One region of the Faecalibacterium sp. Marseille-Q4896 genome, then DNA from elsewhere that is predicted to be linked to it. Evidence: riboswitches for the same ligand, from Rfam matches in the RefSeq annotation. Region 1 holds a riboswitch; the other holds the start of a gene.
What was found. Region 1 has a riboswitch for FMN ahead of J3348_RS00695 (ECF transporter S component). Riboswitches for the same ligand answer to the same signal wherever they lie in the genome.
Positions count from the first base shown of each region.

Region 2: it holds a riboswitch for FMN, as region 1 does, so the genes downstream of both, ribD (bifunctional diaminohydroxyphosphoribosylaminopyrimidine deaminase/5-amino-6-(5-phosphoribosylamino)uracil reductase RibD) here and J3348_RS00695 (ECF transporter S component) in region 1, are expected to answer to the same signal.

Region 1 is NZ_JAFREG010000001.1:158,217-165,468, forward strand. It holds gene J3348_RS00675 (DNA polymerase III subunit alpha) at 1-423, shown strand, start outside; gene pfkA (6-phosphofructokinase) at 594-1,568, shown strand; gene pta (phosphate acetyltransferase) at 1,951-2,976, shown strand; gene J3348_RS00690 (mechanosensitive ion channel family protein) at 3,215-4,297, opposite strand; FMN riboswitch at 4,466-4,585, shown strand; gene J3348_RS00695 (ECF transporter S component) at 4,736-5,335, shown strand; gene J3348_RS00700 (MATE family efflux transporter) at 5,462-6,880, opposite strand; gene J3348_RS00705 (phospho-N-acetylmuramoyl-pentapeptide-transferase) at 7,052-7,252, shown strand, end outside.
Region 2 is NZ_JAFREG010000006.1:31,049-38,300, reverse strand. It holds gene rlmD (23S rRNA (uracil(1939)-C(5))-methyltransferase RlmD) at 1-372, shown strand, start outside; gene J3348_RS10305 (low molecular weight protein-tyrosine-phosphatase) at 435-887, opposite strand; gene J3348_RS10300 (response regulator transcription factor) at 884-1,300, opposite strand; gene ribE (6,7-dimethyl-8-ribityllumazine synthase) at 1,321-1,797, opposite strand; gene J3348_RS10290 (bifunctional 3,4-dihydroxy-2-butanone-4-phosphate synthase/GTP cyclohydrolase II) at 1,819-3,015, opposite strand; gene J3348_RS10285 (riboflavin synthase) at 3,028-3,669, opposite strand; gene ribD (bifunctional diaminohydroxyphosphoribosylaminopyrimidine deaminase/5-amino-6-(5-phosphoribosylamino)uracil reductase RibD) at 3,633-4,757, opposite strand; FMN riboswitch at 4,910-5,024, opposite strand; gene J3348_RS10275 (resolvase) at 5,344-5,847, shown strand; gene J3348_RS10270 (hypothetical protein) at 5,992-6,507, shown strand; gene J3348_RS10265 (aldose epimerase) at 6,566-7,252, opposite strand, start outside.

The DNA.
Region 1 (7,252 bases):
ACCATGGAAGTGATCGTATTCCCAAAGGTGCTGGATGCTTTCCGGGATTCACTGCACGAAAATGCAGTCGTCGTGATCGATGGCAGACTGTCGGTACGGGAGGATGAAGCTTCCAAGCTGCTGGCAGAGAGCATCGTCCCGATCGAAAATTACGATCCGGCCCGACTGGATAACGGCAGGCCGGACCCGATGAAAACGGCAGCAAAGAAGCTGTATATCCGTGTGCCTTCCCGCAGCAGCAGGGAATATGCAAAGGTGGTCAATCTGCTTGGCATTTTTGATGGGGACATGCCGGTGCTCCTGTATCTGACCGATACCAAGCAGTATCTGCGTGTGCCGCGCCATCTGTACGCATCCGGCCATCCGCTGCTGTTCAAAGAGCTGGAAAGGCTGGTCGGAACGGACAACATTGCAACAAAATGACATTTCCGTGCACGAATCTTAACGCAAATCCGGCGGGATGGCTGTTTCCAAAATAAGGCGTTTGTGTTATAATGATTCAAGGCAAATGAAGTGCTTTGGACAGCGTTAAAACGGAGAGCGCTGTGATACCATTGGGTAAATGAAGAAACAAATTGGAGGGAAACTCTCGTATGGAAAAGCAGATCAAAACGATTGGCGTATTGACGAGCGGTGGTGATGCTCCTGGCATGAACGCTGCCGTGCGCGCCGTAGTCCGTACCGGCCTGCATAAGGGTTACCGCATGATCGGCATTCAGCGTGGCTACAATGGCCTGCTGAACGGCGAATGCTTTGAGATGAACCTGCGCAGTGTATCGAACATCATCTCTGCAGGCGGTACCATTCTGTATACCGCCCGCTGTCTGGAATTCAAGACCAAGGAAGGTCAGGACAAGGGTGCAGAGAAGTGCCGCGAACTGGGCATTGATGCGCTGGTGGTCATTGGCGGCGACGGTTCTTACCGCGGCGCTCGTGAGCTGGCCCACCGCGGCATTCCGATGATCGGTCTGCCCGGCACTATTGACAACGATATTTCCTGCACCGATTACACCATTGGCTACGATACCGCCATGAATACCGCGCTGGAGATGATCGACAAGCTGCGCGATACCACCCAGAGCCATGACCGCTGCAGTGTGGTCGAGGTCATGGGCCGCAACGCCGGTTATATTGCTCTGAATGTTGCAATTGCTTCCGGCGCTATGGCTGTTCTACTGCCGGAGAAGGAATTTGACATGCAGCGTGATATTCTGGATAAGATCGCTGAGACTCAGAAGACCGGCAAGCGTCACTTCATTATTATTGTTGCCGAGGGTGTCGGCCATGCACAGGAGATCGCAAACGAGATTCAGGCACGCACCGGCATCGACTCCCGCGCCACCATTCTGGGCCATGTCCAGCGCGGTGGTTCTCCCACTCTGCGTGACCGTGTGAACGCTTCTGCAATGGGCTACCATGCTGTGTGCCTGCTGGAGCAGGGCAAGTATAACCGCATCGTCGGCATGAAGGGCGAAAAGCTGGTGGATTACCCTGTGGATGAAGCTCTTGAAATGACTAAGACGCTTGACCCGGTGCTGCTGGACGTGGCAAACACCATTTCTATCTGATATTTATAAAGCCAATACTATGGAGCTGTTCTCTCGAAGAATCGGGAGGATGGCTCTTTTTTTGCGTTTTAACGTAAAAAATGCATGAACTGACTGGAACTTTCTGCATTTAAAAAAAGAAAAATCGTGAATGAAAAGTGCATAGCTTAAAATTGAAATTTGTGGAAGGTGGTTTACGGGAAATTGTGAAGGAATACGCAGGGCGTGTTTTACTACTTTGGCAGGAAAATAACGATGATGCGTGAGGCAAAAATTGTAGCACAAAAAGCCAATTTTGTCTTGAACTTTTTGCCGTATGTGCTAGAATAAAAGAGAAAGGCATCCTTGTGTCCAACAGATATCTGGATGTGAATATTGGAAAGTAAATTCGGAGGTAATCACAATGGCTGATATGTTTGCACCGCTGGTAGCACAGCTGAAGGCAAATCCCAAGACGATCGTTTTCACCGAGGGCAATGATCCCCGCATTCTGGAGGCCGCTGCAAAGCTGCTGGCCGAGGGCGTGCTGAAGGTCGTCATGGTGGGCAACGAGGCTGAGTGCAAGGCTGCTGCTGCCGCCGGTAACTTTGATATTTCCGCTGCCGAGATCATCGACCCCGAGAACTATGCCGGTTTCGATGAGATGGTCAACACCATGGTGGAGCTGCGCAAGGGCAAGCAGACCGCTGAGGAGTGCACCGCTCTGCTGAAGAAGTCCAACTACTTCGGCACCATGCTGGTGAAGATGGGCAAGGCTGATTGCCTGCTGGGCGGCGCTACTTACTCCACTGCCGACACCATTCGTCCCGCTCTGCAGCTGGTCAAGACCAAGAAGGGCGCACATCTGGTCAGCTCCTGCTTCATTCTGGACCGTGACTGCGGTGAAGAGGGCCTGAAGCGCATTGCCATGGGCGACTGCGCTGTTAACATCGACTATACCGATACCATTGATAAGGCTACCGGCGAGGTCAAGATCCCTGCTGCTGCAAAGCTGGCTGAGGTCGCTGTTGAGACTGCTAAGACCGCAAAGTTGTTCGGCATCGATCCGAAGGTTGCTGTGCTGAGCTTCTCCACCAAGGGCTCCGGCAAGGGCGGCACCGTTGCTTTGAGCCATGACGCTGTGATCAAGGCTCAGGAAATGGATCCCGAGTTGGCTGTGGACGGTGAGCTGCAGTTTGACGCTGCCGTTGCTCCCGAAGTTGCACAGGTCAAGTGCAAGGGCAGCAAGGTGGCTGGTCAGGCCAACACCTTCATCTTCCCCTGCATCGAGGCCGGCAACATCGGCTATAAGATTGCTCAGCGTCTGGGTGGTTATGCAGCTTACGGCCCCATCCTGCAGGGTCTGAACGCTCCCATCAACGACCTGTCCCGTGGCTGCAACGCCGACGAGGTCTACAAGATGAGCCTGATCACTGCCTGCCAGTCTTGAGCTGACTGATTGAAAATAGCCGCCGCATTCACCGTACAAAACGGGCAGAATGTTGAGGCCTCAAAGGCAGATTTCAAAAAATGAGTATAGAAAAGCTGAGCATCTGTGAAAAGGCAGGTGCTCAGCTTTTTGCATTTTCAGTTCCGAAAAATTCTACTCTTTTTGAGGGAAAAAGATGAGATTTTTGCTTTCCGCTTTTCGTTGGCGCTATTTTGCAACAGCCCCTTTACAGGTTTGCTCAGTTCTTTTCGATATACACGCTGGTGGAGGGGAACGCAAAATCCACACCGTCGGCCTGCATGATGTCCATAATGTTCAGGTTCAGGTCGTTCTGCATCTGCAAAAATTCCGCGTAGGCGTTAGTCAGCAGGTAGGCGGAGACCAGAATGTTGATGCTGGAATCGCCAAAGTTTGCAAGCTGTACGATGTTGGTACCCTTGTTGGTGTAAGGGCTTGCGTCCAGCATGGTCTGCAAGTCTTTCATCAGCTGTTCCAGCTTCGGGCGGGTGGTGCCATAGGTGACACCCAGATTGAACTTGTAGGGCCGCATGGTGCGCAGGGCGGCGTTCTGCACGGTGGAAGAGCAGATCTTACTGTTCGTCACCACATTGATGGTTTTATCCAGCGAGCGGATGCGGGTGGAACGGAAGTTGATGTCGATCACTTCGCCTTCCACATCGCCCACAGTGATCCAGTCGCCCACCGAGAAGGGCTTGTCCAGCAGAATCACGATGCCGGAAAACAGGTTGCTGGCGCTTTCCTGTGCGGCCAGCGAGATGGTCAGACCAACCAGACCGGCACCGGCGACAATGCTGCCGATGGGAAAGCCCACTTCTTGTGCCAACGCTGCCACGCACAGCACGATCACCAGCACCTTGTAGGCGGTGTCCAGCAAAGAGCAGAGCGTTTTGTTGGAGCGGATCTCCGGGCTGCAGGAAGCCAGCAGCAGGTCGGCCAGATCCGATGCCGCATACAGGCCTTCGCAGACCAGCAGGGTCATGACAAGGCGGAAGCAGACCAACAGCAGCTTGGCAATGCCGGGAATGGCCCAGGGCAGGGAAGCTGCCGCCAGATATACGCCAACCGCAGTGCACATGCGCTGGATGGGTACCGCAAAGCTGCGCAGCAGGATGGGAGTGCCGTTAAAGTGCCACTTGCGGGCCAGCAGTGCCGGAATGCCCCTTTTGCTCAGCCAGCGGCGTACCAGCCATGCGGCAAGCAGAATGAGCAGTGCGCACCCTGCGCGCGCAGCCAGTGCAAACCAGCCCTCCAGCAGCACAGAGCCAAGCTCAAACGAAAGATCACGAATAGAAAAGATCATGATAACCTCCTGAATTTTATACGACCCATCTATGATACCATACCGCACCCACCCGGGCAAGAGCTTACAGAGAAGGGAGCTTGAAAGAATTACTTTGACATTTTTTGCACAAATTTTAAGATGTCCTCTTGACAAGCTGGGCCTGCCACGCTATACTTTGTGCCAGAAAGTTCGTTTCAGGGCGGGGTGAGATTCCCCACTGGCGGTAAAGTCCGCGACCACCCGCAAGGGTGCTGACCCGGTGCAACTCCGGGACCAACGGTATAGTCCGGATGCAAGAAACGGCAGGCAAATCGTTGTCTACGCGCCCTGTTGCAGTGTTTTTGTTGCAGCAGGGCGCTTTTCTATTTGTCCTTCCCGTTCCAAAAAACAAGATACGAAAAGAGCTTTCGGAACAATTTTTGTAAGGGGCATCTTACCCCGGGAAGGATCATTACCATGAAAAAAAGCACGACTCACAATCTTACTGTTGCCGCCATGCTCAGCGCGGTGGCCTTTATCCTGATGTTCATTGAGTTTCCCATTCCGATGCTCATCCCGTCCTTCGTCAAGATGGACTTTTCTGACCTGCCGGCTCTGCTGGGTGCCTTTGCTCTCGGCCCGGTGTACGGTGTGGTCATCAGCTTTATGAAGAACCTGCTGCACATCGTTATCAAGGGCACTTCCACTGCATGCGTGGGCGAGCTGTGCAACTTCATGCTGGGTGCGGTTTTCTCCGCTGTGGCAGGCGTTATCTATAAGCACCACAAGAGCCGCAAGACCGCCATCATTGGTGCTATTGCAGGCGCTGCAGCCATGGCTGTGTTCAGCGTACCGTCCAACTACTTCATCACCTATCCGGCCTATGTGCAGTTCTACCACATGCCGCTGGAAGCCATCCTCGGCATGTATCAGGCCATCCTGCCTTCTGCAGACAGCCTCATCAAGTGCCTTGTCATCTTCAATATGCCCTTCACGCTGGTCAAAGGCCTGCTGGATGCAGTGCTGTGCATGCTGATCTACAAGCCGCTGTCTCCCATCCTGCACGGCAGAAAGTAACTTGTTCTCCATTTTTTCTTCTTCTCAAATCATATAACCACAGCAAAACTCCCCGGTCAGGTCCCGCAGTGCGGTTCCCGGCCGGGGAGCTGTTATTTAGAGGAAAATATATCCGCCAGCGGTCGATCAGGCTAATGCCCCTTTGTCCAGCCATCTGCCGCGTACCAGCCGCACAAGGAACAGCACCCCGCGCATGGTCAGCTCAAAGCTCATGGCCATCCATACGCCCACCAGCCCAAAATGCGGAGCCAGCAGGGAAGCCAGCGTGAGCCGGATGCCCCACATGCTGACAAGGTTCAGCACAAAGCATCCCGTGCTGTCTCCGGCACCCTGCATGGCACCGCTGGCAACGATACTGGCACCGAACATCGGTTCGGCCAGTGCTTCAATGCGCAGCACCTGTGCGCCCAGCGCAATAACTGCCGCATCTGCGGTGAAAATACCCATCAGGTTTGGCGCAAAAATGTACATGCCAACACCGGTCAGCGCCATGATGCCTATGCCCATGCCGGTGCACAGCCAGGCAAAGTTTTTTGCCATATCCCGACGGTTTGCGCCCACGGCCTGCCCCACCAGTGCAAGGGATGCATCCTGAATGCCATAGCCTGCCATGTAGCACAGGCTTTCGGCGCTCACACCCAGACTGTTGGCAGCAATGGCGGTGGTGCCAAGGCCGGATACGATGCGGATGAGCAGCACCTGCGCCGAGGAAAGAACTGCACGCTCTGCGGCCAGCGGTGCGCCTACCTTCCACAGGTTCTGCAGGCAGGCTTTGGTAATGTGCCAGGAGCCGGGCTTGCGGATGCACAGCGGGCCGTCCCGCAGCAGCAGGATGGCAAGGGTCAGCACACCGCTGATAGCGGTAGCAAGGGCGGTGCCCAGTGCTGCGCCCGGTACCCCCCAGCCAAGGCCCCAGACGGTCATTGTGCGGCCAAACACCACCATCTCACGGGTGGGATTGATGAGGCAGAAGTTAAAGATCACATCCAGCACGCAGGTCAGCACGCTGATAAGGCCCGGTGTCAGGGCATCGCCGGAGGAACGCAGCATGGAGGAGTAGGTTCCCATGATCATCAAAAAGGGCAGGGAAGCCGACCAGATGGCAAAGTAGGCCGAAGCATCCGCCTGCAGGGAAGGGTCGGCGCCCAGCCATCCGGGCAGAAAACGGCTGATGCCAATGCCGAAGGCCGCAGCTGCAAGGCCCACCACAAGGTTGAAGATCATAGATTGGCGCAATACACCGCGTGCATCGTCCTGCCGGTCTGCACCCAGATACTGTGCCACCTGAATGGCAAAGGACATATATAGACCGGCCAGCATTCCATGCATGAGCCACGTGCTGGAACTGACGATGCCAATGGATGCCGTAGCAGATGCACCGATATGCCCCACCATGGCTGCGTCGATGTACTCCACCGCAGTTACCACGATCTGCTGCAGGATGGATGGGATGCTCAGTGTGAGCACCACCTGCATGGTGTGCCGCAGCGGCACCTGTTCGCCCCGGCGCATCTGCGCCGAAAGCTGCTCAAGAGAGATGGACATGAGTTCTCCTTTTATAGAAACAATAACTTTTTCGACAGACTGATATACTATTATAAGTGCGGTGCTGCAGAAAGTCAATCAAACGTGGATTTTTCTCCGGGAATGATTGATTTTTTATGGATAGCGTGATACACTTCTCTCACAAACATAAAAGAAAGAGGAACTTTGAATATGATCGAATCACTGCTTTCGGTCGTAGGACAGCGCGGTGTCGATGCTCTGGCATTCCTGCTGGCGTTTGCCCTTACGGCTTTGATGGACTCCGTTTTTCACGATAAGCTTCCGCACGACCATGGCCGCGAGTTTGCGGTGAACGGTGCGCTTTCCAAGGGTAAGGCCCGTGGTTCCGGCCTGATCTTCGTGCTGTGCATC
Region 2 (7,252 bases), on a different contig from region 1:
ACCCGGAAGGGATACAAAGTGGAGAGCAGCACGCCGGTGGATATGTTCCCTCACAGTGAGCATATCGAGACGGTATGCGCATTGTCCAAACTGGATATCCACCAGAAGATCACGGTAGACCTGAAGATGGATGAGTTGGACGTGACTGCTGCAGAGACCAAGGCTACTTATGAAGAGATCCGGGAGTACGTCAAGGAACACACCGGTCTGAACGTGAGCGACCTCTATATTGCACAGGTCAAGCAGAAATGCGGCATCAAGGAGCGGCAGAACTACAACAAGCCTAAGGCTGAGAACCCCAAGCGGCTCAAGTGCCCGGCGGAGAAGGAAAGAGCCATCCGGGAGGCGCTGAAGTATTTTAAGATGATTTGAAATAAAAAAATAGACGGATGTCTGTCAACTGGCAGACATCCGTCCGTTTTTATGATAATCTGTTATGATCGCAGTTCCTCAAGCAATGCCGTGCATCCTTCCAGTATATCCTGCCATGTGGCTTCAAAATCTCCCGTGAACCATGGGTCTGCCACTTCACGGGGATGATCTGTATGCGCCATCAGCAGCGAGACTTTATGCTGTGGGTCTCCGCCGACAAGCCGCAGGATGTCGCACAGATTACTTTCGTCCATGCCAATCAGATGATCATACCGTGCATAATCCAGCCGGGTCATCTGCCGGGCGGTCTTGCCGTTGCAGTCGATGCCATGTTCTGCCAGCTTCTGCCGTGCAGGAGGATAGACCGGATTTCCGATTTCCCATGCACTGGTGGCGGCTGATGCGATTTCAAATTGCTCGGATAGTCCTGCCTTGGACGTAAGGTCTTTCATCACATACTCCGCCATCGGGCTTCGGCAGATATTTCCGAGACAAATAAATAAGATCCTGGTCATGCCGGGTCGTTCTCCTTTTGGCTTACAAAAGCATAGCCGCCGTGGGTAGTGCGGATAAAGCTGCCGCAGCCGGCCAGCTTCTTTCGCAGATTGGAAACGGTATTTGCCACGACCTTTAAGGTGTCGTCACAGTTTTGTCCCCACACAGCACGGAAAAGCTCTTCTTTTGAGAAGATTTGTCCTTCGTGGGAGGCAAGCATCAGCAGCAAATCGAACTCCAGTCGTGTAAGGGAGACTTTTCTGCCGTTGCACGACACTTCGTGGGTCATTCCGTCCAGTGTAAGCCCCGGAAGAACCAACTTCTCCCATGAATCAATGGATATTTGCTCTGCCTCGATGTGCTCTCGTTCCAGAAGCATCCGGATCTTCTGCTCCAATTCCGGGTCAGGCTGTCGGGTCTTTATAACGATCATGGCAAACTCCTGCGTGTATTTTACTCTGCGGCGGTATCCATTTCCCGGAGCAGGTTTACCATCTCGATGGCACTGACTGCACAGTCATAGCCTTTATTACCTGCTTTGGTGCCTGCCCGCTCGATGGCCTGTTCGATGTTTTCGGTGGTCAGAACACCAAAGAGGACGGGAACCCCGCTTTCCAGCGAGACCGTGGCAATGCCTTTGGAAACCTCATTGCACACATAGTCGTAATGGCTGGTAGAACCGCGAATCACGGCACCAAGGCAGATCACAGCATCATACTTTCCGCTTTTTGCCATTTTAGAGGCAACCAGTGGGATCTCAAAAGCACCCGGAACCCATGCAACATGAATATCAGCGTCCTGCACATCGTGCCGGAGCAGACCATCCATTGCTCCGCTCAGAAGTTTGGACGTGATAAATTCGTTGAAGCGGGCAGCTACGATACCGACCTTGATGTTCTGAGAAACCAGCTTGCCTTCAAATGTTTTCATTTTTAAATACCTCTTTCGTTGTTAATATTCCAGAAGATGCCCCATCCGTGCCTGCTTCGTTTTCAGGTAAAACAGGTCATACGGGGTCGCCGTCATCTGAATGGGTACGCGCTCGGAGATCTCCAGCCCAAACTCGGAGAGCTGATATACTTTGTCCGGGTTATTGGTAAGCAGGCGCAGGCTTTTTACGCCAAGTTCCCGGAGGATCTGCGCGCCGAGATAATACTCCCGTTCATCTCCATGGAACCCCAGAGCGAGATTGGCTTCCAGCGTATCCATGCCCTGCTCCTGAAGTTCATAGGCACGCAGTTTGTTGATCAGACCGATGCCCCGGCCTTCCTGCCGCATATAGAGCAGGATACCCCGGTCTTCTTTTTCGATCTGCGTCATGGCAGCGGCCAGCTGCTGGCCGCAGTCACAACGCAAAGAGCCAAATGTATCTCCTGTCAGGCATTCCGAGTGGACGCGGCACAGAATATCCTTTCCATCGCCAATGTCACCTTTTACCAGTGCAATGTGATGCTCTCCGTTCAGGCGGCTCACAAAACCATAAGCTCTGAAGGTGCCATACTTGGTGGGCAGGTTCACTGCCGTCACCTGATCGACCAGTTTATCGTGACACTTGCGGTACTCCTGTAAATCACGGATGGTGATGAATTTGATCTGGAAACGCTCTGCCAGCTTTGCCAGTTCAGCGGTGCGCATCATCGTGCCATCCTCCCGCATGATCTCGCAGCACAGGCCGCATTCTTTCAGCCCTGCCAGACGGCACAGGTCAACGGTTGCTTCCGTGTGACCGTTGCGCTCCAACACACCGTTCTTTTTTGCCAGAAGGGGGAACATATGGCCCGGTCTGCGGAAATCTTCTGCTTTTGCGTGATCGTCCACACAAGCCATCGCCGTAATGGAACGCTCTGCGGCAGAAATGCCCGTAGAAGTAGAAACGTGGTCGATGGACACCGTAAATGCCGTTTCATGGTTGTCGGTGTTATGCTGCACCATCTGCGGAAATTGCAGCTTCTGGACGAAAGCCTCGGACATCGGCATACAGATCAGACCTTTGCCGTGGGTCGCCATAAAGTTGACGTTTTCGGTGGTGGCAAATTCGGCAGCACAGATGAAGTCCCCCTCGTTTTCACGGTCGGGGTCATCCGTTACCAGAATGATTTTTCCTTGCTTCAGGTCTTGCAAAGCTTCGGGAATGGTATTGAAGTTCATCGTAAACTCTCCTTAAAAGCCGCAGCGCAGCAGCATTTCTTTTGTGAGCGTGTTTTGCTTCGGTGTTTCTGATGGAAGCAGCCTCTCGATATATTTTCCAACAACATCGGTTTCCAAATTGACAAAATCCCCTTTGTGCCGTTGGTTCAGGTTCGTCTGACGGACGGTGTGCGGTATCGTGGACACGGAAAAGCCCGTAGGTTCCACCGCAGCCACGGTCAGGCTGATACCGTCTATTGTGATAGAGCCTTTTTCAACGACATAGCGAAGGATCGCAGAATCTGCATGAATGGTGTACCAGATAGCCGTATCGTCTTTTCGGATATTAGCAATGCGTCCGACGCCATCCACATGGCCTGCTACGATGTGTCCGCCAAAACGTCCGTTGGCCGGCATGGCACGTTCCAGATTGACAGCACTTCCAACGGTGAGCTGTGCAAGTGCAGAGCGGTTCAAGGTCTCGTGCATGACATCCGCAGCAAAGCTATCCGGGAAGAGCTGCCTGACGGTCAGACAGATGCCGTTGACGGCGATGCTGTCGCCGATCCTGGTTCCTTCCAGAACCGTTTTTGCACGAACAGTCAGTACGGCGGAATGCTGTCCCCGATTGATGGACTTTATTGTTCCGACTTCTTCCACGATTCCGGTAAACACGGGTACTCCACCTCACTTTCGATCAGGAAATCTTTGCCAAGCTGTTCCAATCGGCTGTTCTTCAGGCGGAATGCAGCATCCGGAAGCGGGACACCTGCACCCTCAATGGGTGCTTTGGCATCCCTTCCTCCGAACAGCTTCGGGGCAATGTAAGCCTGTACCTGCTGCACGATACCGCTTTCCAGTGCAGACCAGTTCAAGGTTCCGCCGCCTTCCAGCAGAATGCTGTCGATCTGCTCCTGCCCCAGCTGTTCCATCAGTTGCAGAAGATTCACATGACCGCAATGCGCTTCCAGACAAAGGACCCGGCACCCGGCCTGTTGATATGCCGCCTGCTTCTCCGGGTCGCCGCAGCAGGTCGCAAGAATGGTCGGAACCTGTTTGGCGGTCATGACCACCTGGGATTGCAGCGGTGTCCGCAAATGTGTATCACAGATGATCCGGACGGGATCACGGCCACCCTCTATCCGGCAGGTCAGCAGCGGGTCATCTGCTAGGATGGTTCCGACTCCCACCATAATGCCGCGGAATCGGTGTCGCTGCCGTTGAACATGATTCCGGGCAATTTCCCCGGTGATCCATTTGGAAGCGCCTGTGTATGTGGCGATTTTTCCGTCCATCGTCATGGCGTATTTCATGGAAACGAAGGGGCGTTTTGTGGTGATATAGTGGAAGAACACCTTGTTCAGCGCATCGCATTCCTCTTGCAGAACATTTTCGGTCACATCTATGCCGTGTGCGCGCAGGATTGCAATTCCTTTTCCAGCCACCAGCGGATTCGGGTCAGCAGAACCCACGACCACCCGGTGAATGCCCGCGTCCAGAATCGCATCCACGCAGGGCGGCTGCTTTCCGTAATGGCAGCACGGCTCCAATGTCACATACAGGGTCGCTCCCTGCGGATCTTCGGTGCAGGATGCCAGCGCATTGCGCTCCGCATGAGCCTGACCGTATCTCTGGTGCCAGCCCTGTCCGATGATCCTGCCCTCTTTTACGACCACGGCACCCACCATCGGGTTGGGAGATGTCCATCCGCAACCCTTTTTTGCAAGCTGCAAAGCCAGACGCATATACTCTTTGTCGTTCATCGTGTCGCCTCCAAAAGAAAAAGCCCTGAACAAAAACGTTCAGGGCAAGCCGAAAAGACACAAGGAACCCTTATGCAAAAAAAGAAAGCTCCAGAATGCAAACGCATCCCAGAGCAGCCTCCACAAGCGCAGAACCGTGCGGGCTCTGCGCTTGGTATCTTCTTTCATCCAGACTGTACTGTCGGCTTCGGAGTTTCACCGAATCATGCCTTACGGCTCGTGGGCTGTACCACCGGTAGGGAATCGCACCCTGCCCTGAAGATTTCTGATTCAATTACAGCGGCATTATAGCACGGCTCCTTTCGGATTGCAAGGGCATTCTGCAAACCGGGACGAAACCGGGATGAAGCGAATCGCTACAACAATAAAATCACATCGTCCGTAGGACAATGTGAACGGAGAATCCAAAGGGGCGCGGGTCGCCAGTGGCAACCTCAAAATGCGTTGCATTTTGAAGCGCTTGACCGAGCCGACAGGCGAGAGCAGCGCCCTTTGGCACACGACTTTGCTTGCAAAGTCTATTCCGAACAAGACGGTACGAACGGGAGGTGCTGGAAATGGCAGCAGAAAAGATCAAGGTCTACACATGAAGGTAGATACCACTGCCATTGAGCAGGAGATCGCCGCCTATGAGAAGCAGCTGCGGCAGCACTACTCCACAAAATCCCGGCTTATGGAGGAGATCGACAGCCTTGACCCGGACGACCGGCACTTTATCGCCCGAAAATCTGACCTTGACGACCGCCTTTATAAGATGTACGATAAAATCGAAGAGGTGGAAAATGAACTGATGGATGCCCGGGCAAAGAAGCAGGCCATTGAAGCCGACAAAATCACAGGCGGCAACATCTATAAGATCCTGATTTGCTTTGACAAGCTTTATGCCACCATGACCGAGGCGGAACGCCGCAGACTGGTGGAGATTTTGATCGACGAGGTGCAGATCTACCCGGAACGCCAGCCTAACGGACAGTGGCTGAAGTCCGTCCGGTTCAAGCTGCCTATCATCGACCATGACCTTGAATTGAGTTTGGACAATCAGGATCGTGTCGAGGTCGTGTGTTCGATGGTTAGATTCAAAAAGCATTGATCTAATGTGAAGTAGGGTGAACTGTTTTATGGATTCTGTTACACAGCGTATAAAAATGATCCAGCAATATGAAGGAAAATAAGAAGACCTGTGCGGTCTGGTGAAAAATAACAACACAAATAGTACAGAGAAAAGGAGCATCCCATGAACGCAAATATCAATTATGATGAGATCCCGGATACCAGTGCCGTGCAGGAGGACCTGCTTGCGGCGCTGAGCAGCCAGCATGTGACCGTGCACACGAATGAGGAGCCGGACTTCGACTACATGGAAAACGGGGATGTGGCTTTTGTGGTCAAGAACCCGCACAATGATGAGAATTTGCTCATTGAACTGGGCGGCGAGTTCTCGGTGTTCTTCGGCCTGTGGCATGGGCAGTACAAGGCCGTGGAGTACGACTACGACCGCATGAAGAAGGACATTGCAGCCATTCTGGCGGGCAATGCCGGTGCGCTGAGCCTGTATGCCGATGGCAGATGGCAGGGCAGTACCCTCTGCCCGGAGAAGGTGTCTGCCGATGCCGACATGGAAAAGCTGCTGGAACGCTGCTGGCAAAAGCAGGAGCCAAAGGAAAAACTGCTGGCACAGGGCGGCAGGGTGGAACTGCTCTACTGGGACCCGGCGGAAAATAAGAGCTTTATGATTCCGGCAAAGAACTGAATTATAACAAAAAGGACACACCATAACGGCGTGTCCTTTTTGTTATACGATATGAAGCTCAGATCTTCTCGATGGTGATGCTCCAATCAGCGGTCATGGCCTCGTCCGGCTCCAGCACTTCGTGCTTGCCTTCCTCATTGACGCTGTTGGCCCAGCCGTTCCACGGCTCCATGCACACAAAGCTCTCGGCATCCTGCTGCCACAGCACGGCGTGGTCGAAGCTGTCGTCGGCATCCACAGTCACCTTGTGGCCGCTGCCGCTGTCGGTGAGGGTCATGGGGAACTGCACGCCGGTCAGCAGGCGCACGCTGTTGTCCGCACCTTCCTTGCGGGTGAGGGTGATCTTTTCCGGGGCAGCGGGCTGCTCGCCCTTGGCGCTCTCGGAACAGGTGGCGCACTTGATATCGAAGTCCACATTCTCCAGCTTGGAAGCCTTGAAGTAGGGGTGGAAGCCGAAGCTGAAGGGCATGTTGGTGTCGCCCTCGTTGATCACGGTCATGTTGATGGCGGCAGTGTTGCCCTCAAGGTTATAGTTCATCAGCACGGTGAAATCGAAGGGATAGAGGAACTTGGTCAGCGGGGTGGACTCCAAAATCAGGGTCACGCCGTCCGGGCCGACGCTCTCCACATCCCATGCGCACAGGTCGGCAAAGCCGTGGTTCTCCATGGGGTATGCCTTGCCGTCAAAGATGTGCACGCCGTTATCCGGCAGGCCGCAGTTGGGGAACAGCACCGGCACGCCGAA